DNA from 4 places in the Cryobacterium sp. TMT2-15-1 genome. Region 2 is predicted to be linked to each of the others. Evidence: predicted binding sites of a transcription regulator. Region 2 holds the regulator's gene; each other region holds the start of a gene.

Region 1 (3,548 bases), on a different contig from region 2:
GGCGTTCTCTTCCTCGAGTGTGGAGGTGAGGTCGCTGAGCTCGTCGTCGGCCCGGTGGTAGCGGGTGATAGCCGCGAGGAGGTCGCTACGTTCGGCGACAACCTGGGTGACGCGCATCCGTGATGCTTCGCGCACGTCATCGACGGCGAAGACGTTGCCGGGGTCGACCATGGCGAGGATGAGGCGGCCGTCGTCGACGGCGATCGGGAGCACTTCGTGGCGTTTGCAGACGGCCACCGGAACGAGAGCCACGGCGAGGCGATCGACCGGGTAGTCGATCAGCTCGACGAAGGGCAGGTTGGCCTGCTGGGCCCGAGCCTTGGCGAACTGTACCTCGGTGATGACGCCCTTGGCGACGAGGGCGCGGACGGCGCTCTCATCGGCGGGGTCGCCGGCCATCAGGTGGTCGAGCTCCTCGATCGGCAGCAGACCGTGCAGGATCAAGATTTCGGTGAGGCTGGCCACGCGATCCTCTCGAACAGGCTCGGTAAGTAAGTAACGGATAACGCTATCTCGGGGGCACGGAATCCGGCCAGACCCACAATGAGGGGGGACACGGTTCAAAAAAATGCCTCTGTTCAGTGATCCTAACGGGGCGGGGCTTCGACCCGACATCGACACGGTATCGACCGGTGTCGACACGGCATCGACACGGTTGCTGCCCGCGGAGCGGCAGGCGGAATGCGGCCGCTGCTGGGCGATGCCCGGGGCGGTCTCGGCCTGCTTGAGACGGTCTAGACACCCATCCAAAGGTTGTCGATGATGTTCTGTGTGTATCCCAGCGGGCCGGCATTCGTGTACTTCGTGGCGAGCCAGATGCCGCCCCTCAGAAAGTGGGACTCACCGAAAGCGCCGTCTGCCGTGTTCGTCTGGATGACGCAGCGGCGGCCCTCCGACTGGGTGAAGCACTCCAGTCCGTTTGCGACGAGCCGGGCCTCCACCGCGGCGCTCTCTCCCCGGGTCACCCAGACCACGGTGGTGATGATCCCGGTGTCGGATCCCCCGTACGGGCTCGCCCAGACGCAGGTCAGGTGGTCGAGAGTGTCGATCTGGACGCGCAGCTCGGCGTCGTCGGTGCCGTGGGACACGCCGGCATCCGGGTCCCGGCTCCAGAAGGGCTTCAGGGTCAGGTCGCCGAGCGCCTCGACCATGGTCGGGCTGTAGAGCTACGTTCACGCGGTCGGACGTGGAACGCCCGGCGCCGCGGTCTGCCCGGGTTCGGATTGCGTCGGCTTGAGGGTTGCCGGGGGCGTGGTGGTGGTCGGAGAACCTGTAGCGGTGGGTGGGTTGGTCGGGGCGGGCGTCACGGTGCCGGATCCGGTGGTCTCGCCTGCGCCCGGGAAACCTTCGCCGTCCCGCCAGACCACTGCCACCACGAGGATCACGAGGAGTGCGGCTCCGAGGACGGCCAGCCCGATCCAGGCCCGGCGACCGGCGGCCGGCCGGCCCGACGTCGGGGGCTCAGGCCCGGTGCCGTTCTCGTTCTCGGCCGCATTCTCTGGACTCATCGGCGCATACTCCGAGGTTGTGCCCTCCACTATAGCCGGGGTCTCCATTGAGGCAACCGGCGACCTTGCACGGCTTCGGAGCGGCCGAAGTTGCTCAGAGATAAGTTCGATTATTCTCTATAATTATGTGAGTAACTCTCGACACTGGGTGCGAGTTGAGGTATTCTTTTAACATGTCCAACCTCGCGGATGACCTCAGGCAGGCGGCCGATGCCGTGGCCCTGCTGGGCTCGTCATGCGCTGACTTCTCGGCCCTTCCTGATGCCGAGGTGTTGGCCGGTCAGAAGCGAATCGCTTCGATCCGCCGTCTCGTCGATACCTATGCCGCCTGGATGGCGGCGACCATCGCCGAACGTTCCCGACCGGAGCTCGGGCACTCGGGTTTGGCGGCGCAGCAGGGGTACCTCTCCCCGGAGGCCCTGATCCAGAACTCGACCGGCTCGTCGAAGGGCGACGCGTACAAGCTGGTCGCGGTCGGCACGATGATAGCCGATGCCGAGGCGGCCGACAGGCTCGTCGAGGCGGCGCTCTCCTCGCCCCACACCGATGCCGCCGAGGTCGCCCAGCTCGCCCAGCTCGCCGCGAAGGTGCCGTGGCAGGCGCCGATCGCCCGGGCCGTCACCGCCGGCACCCTCTCCGTCGACGCGGCCGAGTCGATTCGCGCGGGGCTCGGCCAAATCGATACCTCGGTCACCGCCGAGAAGCTCGCGGTGGCGCTGGAAGCGCTCCTGGCGGAGGTGTCGTCGCTGAATGCCGATCAGGTGTTCAAGCAGGCGAGACGGATGCGCGACCGGCTCGATGAGGCCGGCATTGCCGCCCGCGAGAAGCAGTCCCACGACGACCGCTACCTGCGGGTCTACCGGCTGGGCAACGGCAACGTACGACTCAGCGGGCTGTTTGCCCCCGAAGACGGCGAGTTCGTGCTCTCCACCTTCGACTCCATCACCAGCCCCCGCCGCGGCGGGGTACGGTTCGTGGACCCGGACCGCGCAGCCTGGGCAAAGTAGATGCAAGGCGACCCCCGCACGACCGAACAGATCGCCGCGGACTCCCTCGTGCAGCTGCTCAAGATCGCCGGCGAGGCCGACCCGGGCCGGGTCTTCGGCGGCCGCCGCCCCTCGGTGCGCGTGATCGTGACCGAGAAGGCATTGAAAGGTGGCCAGGCCGGTCAGACCGGTCAGACCGGGCAGCAGGGCCAGACCGGGCCGGCGCCGACGACCGTCCAGACTGAAACGGGCGAATCTGGGCCCGTCGAACCCGCCGAAGGGGCCGCTCACGGGCAGATCGAGGGCAACCCGGTCCCCATCTCGCAGGAGACCATCGACCGACTCCTCTGCGACACCGGCACCCGCGGCATCAAGTTCGACGCGGACGGCCAGATCATCGATGTCGGCCGTGACGAACGGCTCTTCACCGAGGCACAGCGGGTCGCAATGGGGGTTCGTGACGGCGGATGCCTCTGGATCGACTGCGACCGGCCACCGGCGTGGACTGAGGCCCATCACGTCAACGAGTGGCTCAAAAACAACGGATGTACGGACCTTGCCGACGGGGTACTCCTCTGCCATCCCCACCACCTGCTGCTGCACAACCAGCACTGGACGATCAGCCGCACCGGAACGCAGTACTGGCTTAGGCCACCGGTCGAGGTAGATCCGGAGCAGACGCTGGTGGCACTGCCGAGCAAGCGGGCAGCGCTGTAGCTCTTGGGCTCGACCAGCGTCACGGGCAGGGGCGCGTCAGGGGGCGAGGAGGAGGGCGGGGGACGCGGTTGGGGCGGGCTTCGAGAAGAGGTAGCCCTGGCCGTAGCGGCACCCCATTTTCTGCAGCAGGTCCCGCTGGCTCGTCGTCTCGATGCCCTCGGCGACGACATCCAGGTTCAGGGAATCGGCCAGCCGCAGGATTCCCTCCACGATCGCGCGATCGTGATCGGAGCTCTCGACGTCGCGAATGAACGTCAGGTCGATCTTGAGCAGGTCAACCGTGAACGCGCGCAGGTGGGTGAAAGATGAATACCCCGTGCCGAAGTCGTCGATGGCC
Region 2 (3,548 bases):
AGCTCATACGGCTAGTTTATTGGCCCGAGCCGTTCACGGCCGCCCAAGCGCCTCGAGAGCGTCGAGGAACGCCGTCGTCTCGGACTCGGTGCCGGCGCTGACCCGCAGGTGGCCCGGGATTCCGACGTCGCGCACGAGGATGCCTTCCGCCAGCAGCGCCTCGAAGGTGGCCCGAGGGTCCTCGACGCCGCCGAACAACACGAAGTTGCTCGCACTGCGCAGCGGAGAGTAGCCAAGCCGGGCCAGTTCGCTCACGATGCGGTCCCGCTGCCCGCGGATGTCGTCGACCATGGCGAGCATCGCGGGCGTGTGGACGAGGGCGGCGACCGCGGCAGCCTGGGTGAGCGCGGACAGGTGGTAGGGCAGACGAACCAGGCGGAGGGCATCCGTCACGGCGGGATCGGCGGCCAGATAGCCGACGCGCACACCCGCGAAGGCGAACGCCTTGCTCATGGTGCGGGACACCAGCAGGCGCTCCCGGCCGGGCAGCAGGCTCAGGGCGGTCGGCGCGTCATCCGTCCCGAACTCGGCGTATGCCTCGTCGACGACGACGATGCCGTCGGTCGCGTCGTAGACGGCCGCGATCGTCTCCAGGGACAGGGGCGTGCCGGTGGGGTTGTTCGGCGAGCAGAGGAAGACGAGGTCAGGGGCAACCCGGTCGACCCACTCCACCGCCGTTGCCGGGGAGAGTTCGAACTCGGCGTCACGACCGCCCGCGATCCAGCGGGTACCGGTGCCGGAGGCGAGCAAAGGGTACATGGAGTAGGTCGGTGCGAAGCCGAGAACGGACCGACCCGGGCCGCCGAAGGCCTGCAGCACTTGCTGAAGAACCTCGTTGGATCCGTTGGCGGCCCAGATGTTCTTTCGAGTGAGGCCGTGACCGAGATAACGGGCGAGGGAATCCCGCAGCTCGGTGAACTCCCGATCGGGGTATCGGTTCACGGTCGTGACCGCCACGGCCAACGCCGCCACGATGTCCTGCGCCACCTCAGCCGGGATGCCGTGGGTGTTCTCATTCACGTTGAGAGCCACCGGCACGTGCAACTGCGGCGCCCCGTAGGGGGTGAGTCCGCGCAGATTATCGCGAAGGGGCAGATCGTTGAGACTGGTCACTCCCCCCATGTTACCGGGGTGAGACCGGCGGGGACTCGTTGCGGGTAGTTCACAGGTCGTTCGGAAGCGCCAGCCGCTGACCGGGCTGCACGCTGTCGGACGGCAGCTGGTTGAGGCTCACAATCTCGGCGATCACCTCGCGCGGATCGGCCGTGGGCGCAATTGTCTCGGCAAGTTGCCAGAGCGACTGCCCCGACTTGATGGTGACGTAGTCGAAGGCCGTGGCCACGCGACCGACGGTCGAGTTCTCGGCGGCGGCAATGCCTCCGTTGAGGGCGACGGCCAGAGCCACGGCCACGAGCGGAAAGGCAGCCAGGCACGTGAAAACGACGCGACCGCGCCGGGTGAGTCGGAGCCGGGTGCGTCCGGTCGTGATGGGGACGCCTCGTTCAAGTGCAGTGCTCATGTCATACCTCCTGTGAGAAGCTACATCCGACTCTCGGCCGGGAGAGCCGGATACGAACTTATGTTCCGAATGTATATTCGATTATTCGAACAATCAAGCTTTTTTCGGTAGTTTCTGAAATATTCATCCCGACCCACTCGAATACATGTTTGTTTAATGGCCTCAACGCGGATACAGTTTCGATTGTTGATTGACACTCAATCAGGCACCCCCGACATTCGCGTGAATCGGCGGCATTCGATGCGTGCCGCCAGCGCATCAATCACAACGAGGAGCGACGAACGTGGCACAGAACACCAGCGGTCCCCGCGACAAGGGCGGCACCAGACGGCGCAAGAGCCTCAGCGAGAAGCAGCTCGCCATCCTTGACGTCATCCAACGCTCGGTCAGCCAACGCGGCTATCCGCCGAGCATGCGGGAGATCGGCGACGCCGTCGGCCTGTCGTCACTGTCGAGCGTCACCCACCAGCTCAACCAGTTGGAACTGAGCGGTTACCTCCGCCGTGACCCGAACCGCCCCCGAGCGCTGGAGGTGCTCATCGAGATTCCGCAGTCGCCCGAAGACACGACGGCCGGAGCCTCGGAAAGTTTCCACACCGGAGTGCAGGTCGGCGACGCCGCCATGGTTCCGCTCGTCGGTCGCATCGCCGCCGGCATCCCGATCACCGCCGAACAGCAGATCGACGAGATTTTCCCGCTGCCCCGCCAGCTGGTGGGGAAGGGCGACCTGTTTATGCTCAAGGTGTCGGGCGAATCGATGATCGACGCCGCCATCATGGACGGCGACTGGGTCGTCGTGCGGCAGCAGAAGACCGCCGAAAACGGTGAAATCGTTGCTGCCATGCTCGACAACGAGGCAACCGTCAAGGTCTTCCGCCAGCGCGACGGGCACACCTGGCTACTGCCCCGCAACACCAACTTCGAACCCATCGTCGGCGATCACGCCGAGATTCTGGGGAAGGTTGTGGCCGTGCTGCGGTCGGTTTAGGGCAACAGCACTGAAGTTCATTAGCACTTCAGGCCGACTCTTGATCTCGCCGGTTTCGACCAACGTCGTGGTGACGCGCGTGTGTTGAGTCACCATGGTTGTTTCGGTCGGGCCTTATGGGCCGGGTCTTGTGGGCCGGGTCTTGTGGGCCGGGCACGAACACTGGTTTTGGTGTCGTGCCCGGCTTTTGTGTGGGTGGAGGCAGGGTCAGGCGGAAACGGAGGAGGTCAGGCGGGCGCGGAGGATGCGGGTCGCAGCGAGCATGTTGTGCAGGGACTGGACGGTTTCGGCGTAGCCGCGGGTTTTGAGGCCGCAGTCGGGGTTCACCCAGAGCCGGATGGCCGGGATGGCCGCCGCGGCGCGCTCGAGCAGGTCGGTGAGTTCGGCCACGCTCGGCACACGCGGCGAGTGGATGTCCCACACTCCCGGGCCGATACCGTGGTCGAAGCCCTGGGACCGGATATCGCCCACCACCTCCATGCGAGAGCGTGCCGCCTCGATGCTGGTCACATCCGCGTCCAGGTTGCGGATCGCGTCGATGACCACCCCGAACTCCGAGTAGCAGAGGTGGGTGTGGATCTGGGTGGCCGCGGCCGCACCGGCCGTCGCCAGGCGGAAGGACCCCACCGACCAGTCGAGGTATTCCGCCTGGTCCTTCTGCTTCAGCGGCAGCAGCTCCCGCAGCGCGGGCTCGTCGACCTGGACGATCTGAATGCCGGCCGTCTCCAGGTCGGCGATCTCGTCCCGCAGGGCCAGGGCCACCTGCCTGGCCGTCTCGCCGAGCGGCTGGTCGTCGCGCACGAACGACCACGCGAGGATCGTGACCGGACCGGTGAGCATCCCCTTGACGGGCTTGGGCGTCAGACCCTGCGTGAACGCTGACCACTCGACCGTGATGGGCCGCGGTCGGGACACGTCACCCCAGAGGATCGACGGGCGCACGCACCGGCTGCCGTAGGACTGCACCCAACCGTTCTCGGTGACCGCGAATCCGTCAAGGTTCTCGGCGAAGTACTGCACCATGTCGTTGCGTTCCGGCTC
Region 3 (3,548 bases), on a different contig from region 2:
TACGTCGAGCATGCCCTGCGCCTGGCCCGCCCGGGCGGAACCGTGCTCGTGGCCCACGCGCTCTGGCGCGGCCGCGTGGCCAACCCGGCCCAGCGCGATGATGTGGCGACCGGCTTCCGCACCCTCTTGACCGTCATCGCCTCGTCCACCGCAGTCATCAGTGCCCTCTCCCCTGTGGGCGACGGCCTGCTGCAGATCACCAAACTCCGCGCCTAGACGGTCGAGCACACCCTCCGGTGGTCGAGCCGGTCGGGTTCGGAAGATGGCCCGCCTGGTTTCGACGGCCTCGACCACCGGGCTCAGGTCGCTCGCGGCCGGGGGCTCAAGCTGACGTCGGTCGCGCCTGCCAAGACCGGTGACCCGATCCCGGGAACTCACCCTGACGTTGGTCGGGCTTGTCGAGATCCGGGCCGCGATCCAGGCCGAGATCCAGGCCCTGCCGGAGCCCCGGCCCGGTGCTCCCCGGCGGGCCGCCAGGTGCGGGTGGGGTCGTAGCAGTACGGTGCCCTGACTTCAGGTTTGCCGCGCACCATGCGGATCTGCCAGCCGGAGGTGTCAATAGTGTGGTGGTGGTACCAGCACAGCAGGACCCCGTTGTCGATCGTGGTTTTTCCGCCGCGGTACCAGGGGGTGACGTGGTGCACCTCGCACCACGCCGCCGGGATGGTGCAGCCGGGGATGGTGCAGCCGCCGTCGCGGGCGGCGAGGGCGCGGCGTTGGGCCCGGTTGAAGAAACGGTTCTCGGTACTGAGGGCAAGGACCTCGTTGTTCTCGCCGAACAGGATCTCCTGGAATCCGCCGGCGCAGAGCGCCTGCTTCACACTGACCAGCGAGATGGGCGCTTCGACGCCGTCGATCCAGCCCACCCCCTGGTCGGCGGCCAGGTCGGCCTGGTTGACGTGGATCATCACGGTGGGGGCGGCGCCGCCCATGGTCGGGGTCCCCGCGTCGCGGGTGGCGGCTTCGAACACACCGCGGAGGATGTCGGCGCGTTTCTGACCACCGTCACGGTCGTCGCTGAGGGCCACCGCCTCCGCCCCCGGGATCAGCTGGCCTGAAGCCATGCGCGCTTGTTCTTCGGCCGTGGGGAATGCGGGCGCCGCGTGCGCGGAGAGATACGTGTCGAAGAGGGCGTTCATGATGCCGCGGAGTTCCGCGGTGACGCCGCCGCGGAGCGGGTAGAGACCGTCACGGAAGAGCCCGAACCCCACAGTGCTGCGGGCCTCGGCGACGGGCTCGTTCGGGGCGGTGCCGTCGGGATCGAGGCGGGCCTGCCACTGCCCCGCCATACCCCGCACCAGGTCCGCGGGAAACGCGAACCCCTCCCCGGGCAGCCCGCGGGTTTCCTCAGTGAGGGCGCCGGTCGCACTGGCCACCAGGGCACGTTCGGCGGTGCCGAGGTCGTCGGGCGCGACGCGGGCCGCGACCTGGTCGAGGGCCGTGACGATGTACTCGGCCGCGTCCACGCCGAGGTCCCCGGCGGTGAGGGCGCCGGCCACGGCCGGGTAGTAGGGCGCCAACATGCTGGTGCCCGCCCGGCGCGCGGTCACGTTCTCACCCAGACGCACCCGCCGGTTCGCCTCACGCGACGAGACGCGGCTCAGCCGGATGATCAGGCCGATGCCGCTACTCGCCCCGTTCTTATACGCCAGGGACTCCTGACCCAGGATACGGCGGCACCGCACCGAAATATCAGCGGCAGAAGCAACCCTGGCCGCATCGACCCGACGGCCGAGGTCTTCGACCATGCCCAGCACCATCATCGCGTCCGCCTCACCCAAGAGCGAAAAAGACACCGAATCCAGCACGGCCGCGGCCACGTCACGCACCTGCTGCAACTGCCGCACGAGCGAGAGCACCGCCTGCGGTAAGGCGGTGGGGTGGTACGGAGTGGGGGCCCCAGCCATGCTTTATATCGTAGGCACGTTCTAAGTTGGAGTCAATGGCTGTGGCAGAATATCGGTTGAGTTTCGTCTGCCTGTTCTAATCAATTCGGTGACAGGGGGGCGGAGGTGCGACGGCTGTCCACGGGAAACTCATCCGCTTGAGTCCGAAAAAAGATCGGCCGCACAGCCTGAGCTGCGCGGCCGATCCTGGAACTATACGGTCGGCTGGACTACACCGGCGAGGGCGTCGTGAAGCTCTTTGGCTTCAGCGTCGTTCACAGAGACGACAAGTCGGCCTCCACCTTCGAGCGGAACACGCACGATGATGAGGCGCCCCTCTTTTACAGCCTCCATTGGCCCGTCTCCGGTCCTTGGCTTCATGGCCGCCATGAACTCCCCTTCCATTCATTCGTCTGAACTTCTATTATCTGCCATTACGGGCTGAGACTGTAATTAGGGAGGTGTCCAGTCCGCTCCGTCGACCCCCCAGCACAGCAGGAGCCAGCCCCACTGGCCGGCGATGAACAGCAGCACGATGCCCACCCGGTAAACCGCGCTCCGCGGCTGAGCCACGGCACCCAACAACGGAAACATCGGCATCAGCAGGCGGAAGGTGCTCGACTGCGGGAAAAACACCGCCAGCAGGTAGAGGCCGTAGCTGGCCAGCCAGAACCGCAGGTCCGCGCCCAGTCGGCGCACCGCCGGCAGCAACAGGGTCAGGCCGAACGCCAGGATGAGCCCCGAGACAACGACGAGGCCCAGCGGCATCCCGAGCCACCAGACACCGCCCTGGAACCAGGCGGTGAACGGAACGAGCTCCTGATAACCGATGTAGGCCGACCGCCAGGCCAGCTCGGTGTCGGTGTAGGCCGTGATCGACCCCGTGGCGATCCAGGCGATGGCCGGCCAAACCAGGCCGGAGATGCCGCTGAACACGGCAACGGATGACGCCAGCAACCGTTCGCGCACCGAAAACGGGTCGTGTGTCCGGGCAAGCCAGCGGTGCACAACGTGCAGCCCCAGGGCGAGCGCGAAGGCCAGGCCGCTGGGCCGGGTCAGCGCCATCACGGCGATCACCGGGAACAGCAGCGCATACCGCCGCTCGAGCAGCAGGAGAAGTGCCAACGTGAGCAGGAAGAGGTACAGCGACTCGGCATAACCGAACTGCAGCACGGGCGACAGCGGGGCCACACAGAACAGCACCACCGCGAACAACGCCGTCCCGGAGTCCTGTATTCTGCGCATCAGCCGGTAGAACAGCAGGGCGGCGCCGAGGCTGGCGGCCAGGGACACGAATACGGCCACGGGTGCCCACGGCTGTCCGCTGAGCAGCATCAGCAGGCGCACGACCACCGGGTAACCGGGCATGAAGGCCCAGGCGTTCTCCGCGATGTCCCCGCCGGCGGTGAGCGGCAGTGTCGACGGGTAGCCCCCGACGGCGACGATGTTGTACCACCGGGCGTCCCACATGTTCGCGAACTCCGCGTAGCCGGGTGACGCTCCCGTCCACGGGTTGGCGCCCTGCACACTCGCAAGCAGTAGCACCAGGGTGGTCGTGACGAGCCGGGACGCGGCCCAGATCAGGGCGACCCGCGCCCACCACGGCGTGAGCCGGTAGCCGGCCTTCCAGCCGGACGACGCCACGGCTATCCGACGCTTGTA
Region 4 (3,548 bases), on a different contig from region 2:
CCCTCAGCGGGCCGTCGAGGAGCGCCTGCAGATTGTGGATGGTGCCGCCCAGGCGGTCGGCGTAGACGAGCAGCTCGATTGTGGTCATGTTCAACTCCGGTTCGACTCGGCGCGGCAACGAACAGCACCGATTCAGAAGTTACGGCACCCGGTGGACCAGAGCAATTCCGGTGGCGGTCCTGGGGCCGCCGAGCTTTCGGTGGTCGAGCCTGTCGAGAACGCGGTCATTCCTCGTCCGCAGTGACGGTCTTCCGTTCGACCGCGTCGGTCATCCGGGGGCGGGACTTGGTCACGTTCCGCCATTTGCGGGCCCCGGTCTCCAGCCAGGGTGGTGCCATGATCTGCACGGCGCCGCGGAGCATCCGGATCACCCAGCCGGAGGCGGCGAGGTAGCGGTGGTGCCACCAGCAGAGACAGACGCCGTTGTCGGTGTGCGTCGGTCCGCCCTCGGAGTGCGGGATCGCGTGGTGGATCTCGGTCATCCCGGCCGGGGTTTTGCAGCCGGGGATGATGCAGGTGCCGTCGCGGAGTTGGATCGTCCGGCGTTGCGCGGCGGTGAAGCACCGTTCGGGTGAGCCGAGGGCGATGATGCGTCCCTCGTCGGTGATGACGACTTTCTGTTGTCCGCCGTTGCTGATCAGGTCTGTGACGGCGCTGATCGAGATCGGGGTGTCGACGCCGTCGATCCAGCCGACGCCGCGGCCCTGACTGAAGTCTGCGTTCAGGTCCTGTTCCCGCACACTGACCAGGACCGTGGCCGGGGCGCCGCCGATGGTCGGGGCCTCCCCGGCCCGGGAGGCAACGTCGAGGATCACGGCGAGCACGTCGTGGCGCCGCTGGTCGGGCGTACGGTCGTCGCGTTCGAGCGGCGCCTGCTCCCGCTCGGCGTCGGCTTCTTCCGCGGTGTGGAAGGCGACCGGGGCGCTCTTCGGCGACAGGTACGCGTCGAAGAGGCGGCGTAGCCTGCCCGCGATCTCGGGCATCAACGCCCCCGAGACCGGCACGATGCCGTCGCGTTCGCGGCCGAGCCGGATCCCGCGCACCATCAGGGCGTGGTCGTCGGGCCGGGACCCGTCGGGCGCGAGCACGGCCCTCCAGACCGCACCCTGCAACCGGATCTCATCCGCCGACGCCGGCACCGGGGTTTCAGAGCTGGTGCCGGTGGCCGAGGCGACCAGCTCGCTCTCCGCGGCCTGCACCGATTCCAGGTCGGTGCACCGCAGCGTCGGCGTCAACGCGGTGAGGATCGCGTCGGCCGTGTCGACGCCGATCGCCCCGGTGGCCAGGCCGATGGCCGTGGCGGGGAAGGTGGGCGGCAGCGCTTCGCCACCCAGGGAGCGGCCGGTGCGCAGCTGCGTGCCCAACCGCATCCGTCGCCCCGCGGCCGGCCCGGAGACGAGCGTCAGGCGCTCGAGTAGTTCTCCGGCGGTGCGGCAGCCCCGCTTCGCCGAGAGCTGCCCGGTGCCGAGCTCGGGCCGGCACCGGTCCGTGACCTCGCCCGCGGCCGCCACCCGCAACGAGTCGACCTGCCGGCCGAGGACCTCGACCGCCGTGGTCACCTGCAGGAGGCCGTCGTCGTCGAAGCCGCGCACCGCCGAGCACCGCAGGAACTCCCCGAGTTCCGCCGCGAAATCGTGCACCAGTGTGACCGCCCGCGCCGCGCCGGACGGGCCGGGCGCGGCATCCGGTGCGAGGGTTTTGGTGAAGTTGTTCACAAGACCGAGTTTATCAGGAATCAGACACAGAGATGAGACTATATCAGGTTGTGGAGAAGTAGAATTCGAAAGTATATACCACCAAATCCGACCTGTTCGGCGCTTCCAGAGTCGCGGGCGCCCGAGATGAGTGAGTCCTAACCTCTCCGCAATGATCACCGAACTGGCCCGGGATACCCCGTCCTGGGGCGAGATCATGCGGCTAATCGACACCACCCCGGTGCCCTGCGGCAAGTCCCTGCCCACGCCATGCTCCGCCATGACCGACACCTGATCCAGCAGGGCCAAGTCATCATCGGCGATAAAGGGTTCGCCGGCCGCGAGTTCGAGGGGTTCACCACCAACGAACTCGGCGCGCACCTGATCCGACCCGACCGCAAGGACGAGAAGAAACGCTTCGGCAAACTCGGCGGAATGCGCCAGTGGGTCGAGTTGGACTTCGACACCCGCAAAGGCCAACTCGCCCTAGAAGTCCACGGCGCACGCACCATCCCGGGCCTTTACTCCCGCGTCGCCGGCCGACCAATCGCCCACGCAGACAGAAACTGGCACACCTGGCTCCTCGGAAGCCCCAACAAACGACCCCTCATCGCCTACGACCATTGAGACTCACTCAGTCCCTGAGGTTAGTCAAGTGCTTCTCGCAGCCGCACACGTCGCACTGGAACCAGATCTCTTCATCGGCCAGGGTGTCGGTTGTGACGGCCCGAGTTCGCATGTGTCCGGCGCACGCGCGCTGGCGGCATTCGGGATTGAAGTCCATCTATGGAGCGCTCTCTTTCGTGGGGACGACAGGCCCTCATTGACCGTGACGGCGACATTACTCCGATTTGGTTGCCGCGACCAGAACCGAGATGACGGAGGCGCTGCCGATCCGGACACGAAATGACCGGCCCGCGCGGGGCATCCGGTCCTGCGTGTTCCATGATAATTTCGCCTGACCATGTCAGACCTGCCTGCCGCATCCGCCGAATCCTCCCGGCCTGCCGAGCCGCCCGGGCCCCAGCGACCGCTCTCGCGGGTCGAGGTTGCCGACATCGCGGTTCGCCTGTTCCAGGAGCACGGTTATGAGGCCACGAGCACCGTGGACATCGCCGAGGCGGCCGGGGTCTCGCGCAGCACCTTCTTCCGGCAGTTCCGGTCCAAGGACGACGTGATCTTCGCCGACCACGACGAGCTGGTCGCCCGCATCGACGAGCACTTCGCTGCGACGCATTCGGATCCCTGGCTGGCCGTGTGCGAGGCCGCCGCCATGGTCTTCGAGCGGTTCCGCGAGCGTCTGGAGATCGTGCGCATCCGGGACCGGGTCCTGCGGGAGACCCCCGTGCTCCGGGACCGGGAGACCATCATGGCGATCCGGTATGAACGGATGTTCGCCAGCTACCTGCGCAGCACCGTGCCGGGTGTGCCGCCCCTGACTGCCATCCGCTTCGCGGCCGCCGTGACGGCCACCCACAACTTCGTGCTGCGGCGCTTGATCCGGGCGACGGACAGCGTCGGCCCGTATTCGCTGGCCGCCGAACTCACCGAGGTGCGACGGCTATTCCATCTGGATGCCGCGGCGCCAGGTCCCGAGGCGCGACCCGCGGGCGACGTGGTCGTCGCCGTATTCCCGGCCGCCACGGATCCCACCGAACTGGCCCGCGCCATCGAGGAGCGGCTGCGCGCCCAGACGCACTCCTGCTGAGACTCAGTATCACTTGACCTGGGACTGAGTGTCAGATAGAACTTGTACCTGGGCATTTTTCTGACCGGCGCACGAGGGAATTCATTCCCTGGTGCCGGACGACATCAGCCGATCAGGCCTGCCCGACTTCGCTGTCCTCCACGAAA

What was found. The regulator LexA, encoded in region 2, represses DNA repair genes until DNA is damaged. The targets are predictions, from matches to a motif close to TCGAACANNTGTTCGA.
Region 1: a site for LexA is predicted at 1,603-1,618, ahead of E3O62_RS17525 (DUF222 domain-containing protein). Genes of this name have one in related genera too.
Region 3: a site for LexA is predicted at 1,916-1,931, ahead of E3O62_RS05390 (HNH endonuclease signature motif containing protein). Genes of this name have one in related genera too.
Region 4: a site for LexA is predicted at 1,781-1,796, ahead of E3O62_RS06545 (HNH endonuclease signature motif containing protein). Genes of this name have one in related genera too.

Annotation. Positions count from the first base shown of each region.
Region 1 covers NZ_SOGD01000029.1:75,877-79,424, reverse strand. Annotated here, with positions in the region: gene E3O62_RS06725 (GspE/PulE family protein) at 1-465, opposite strand, end outside; gene E3O62_RS06720 (hypothetical protein) at 735-1,151, opposite strand; gene E3O62_RS06715 (hypothetical protein) at 1,173-1,508, opposite strand; gene E3O62_RS17525 (DUF222 domain-containing protein) at 1,682-2,515, shown strand; gene E3O62_RS17520 (DUF222 domain-containing protein) at 2,516-3,211, shown strand; gene E3O62_RS06700 (bifunctional diguanylate cyclase/phosphodiesterase) at 3,248-3,548, opposite strand, start outside.
Region 2 covers NZ_SOGD01000034.1:31,212-34,759, forward strand. Annotated here, with positions in the region: gene hisB (imidazoleglycerol-phosphate dehydratase HisB) at 1-7, opposite strand, end outside; gene E3O62_RS09455 (histidinol-phosphate transaminase) at 34-1,122, opposite strand; gene E3O62_RS09460 (LysM peptidoglycan-binding domain-containing protein) at 1,163-1,519, opposite strand; gene lexA (transcriptional repressor LexA) at 1,803-2,507, shown strand; gene metE (5-methyltetrahydropteroyltriglutamate--homocysteine S-methyltransferase) at 2,715-3,548, opposite strand, start outside.
Region 3 covers NZ_SOGD01000022.1:133,910-137,457, reverse strand. Annotated here, with positions in the region: gene E3O62_RS05395 (O-methyltransferase) at 1-216, shown strand, start outside; gene E3O62_RS05390 (HNH endonuclease signature motif containing protein) at 375-1,907, opposite strand; gene E3O62_RS05385 (DUF3117 domain-containing protein) at 2,100-2,276, opposite strand; gene E3O62_RS05380 (hypothetical protein) at 2,340-3,548, opposite strand, start outside; gene dapE (succinyl-diaminopimelate desuccinylase) at 3,533-3,548, opposite strand, start outside.
Region 4 covers NZ_SOGD01000029.1:37,941-41,488, forward strand. Annotated here, with positions in the region: gene gtfA (sucrose phosphorylase) at 1-88, opposite strand, end outside; gene E3O62_RS06545 (HNH endonuclease signature motif containing protein) at 225-1,715, opposite strand; partial or broken gene E3O62_RS06550 (IS982 family transposase) at 1,852-2,321, shown strand; gene E3O62_RS06555 (TetR/AcrR family transcriptional regulator) at 2,659-3,402, shown strand.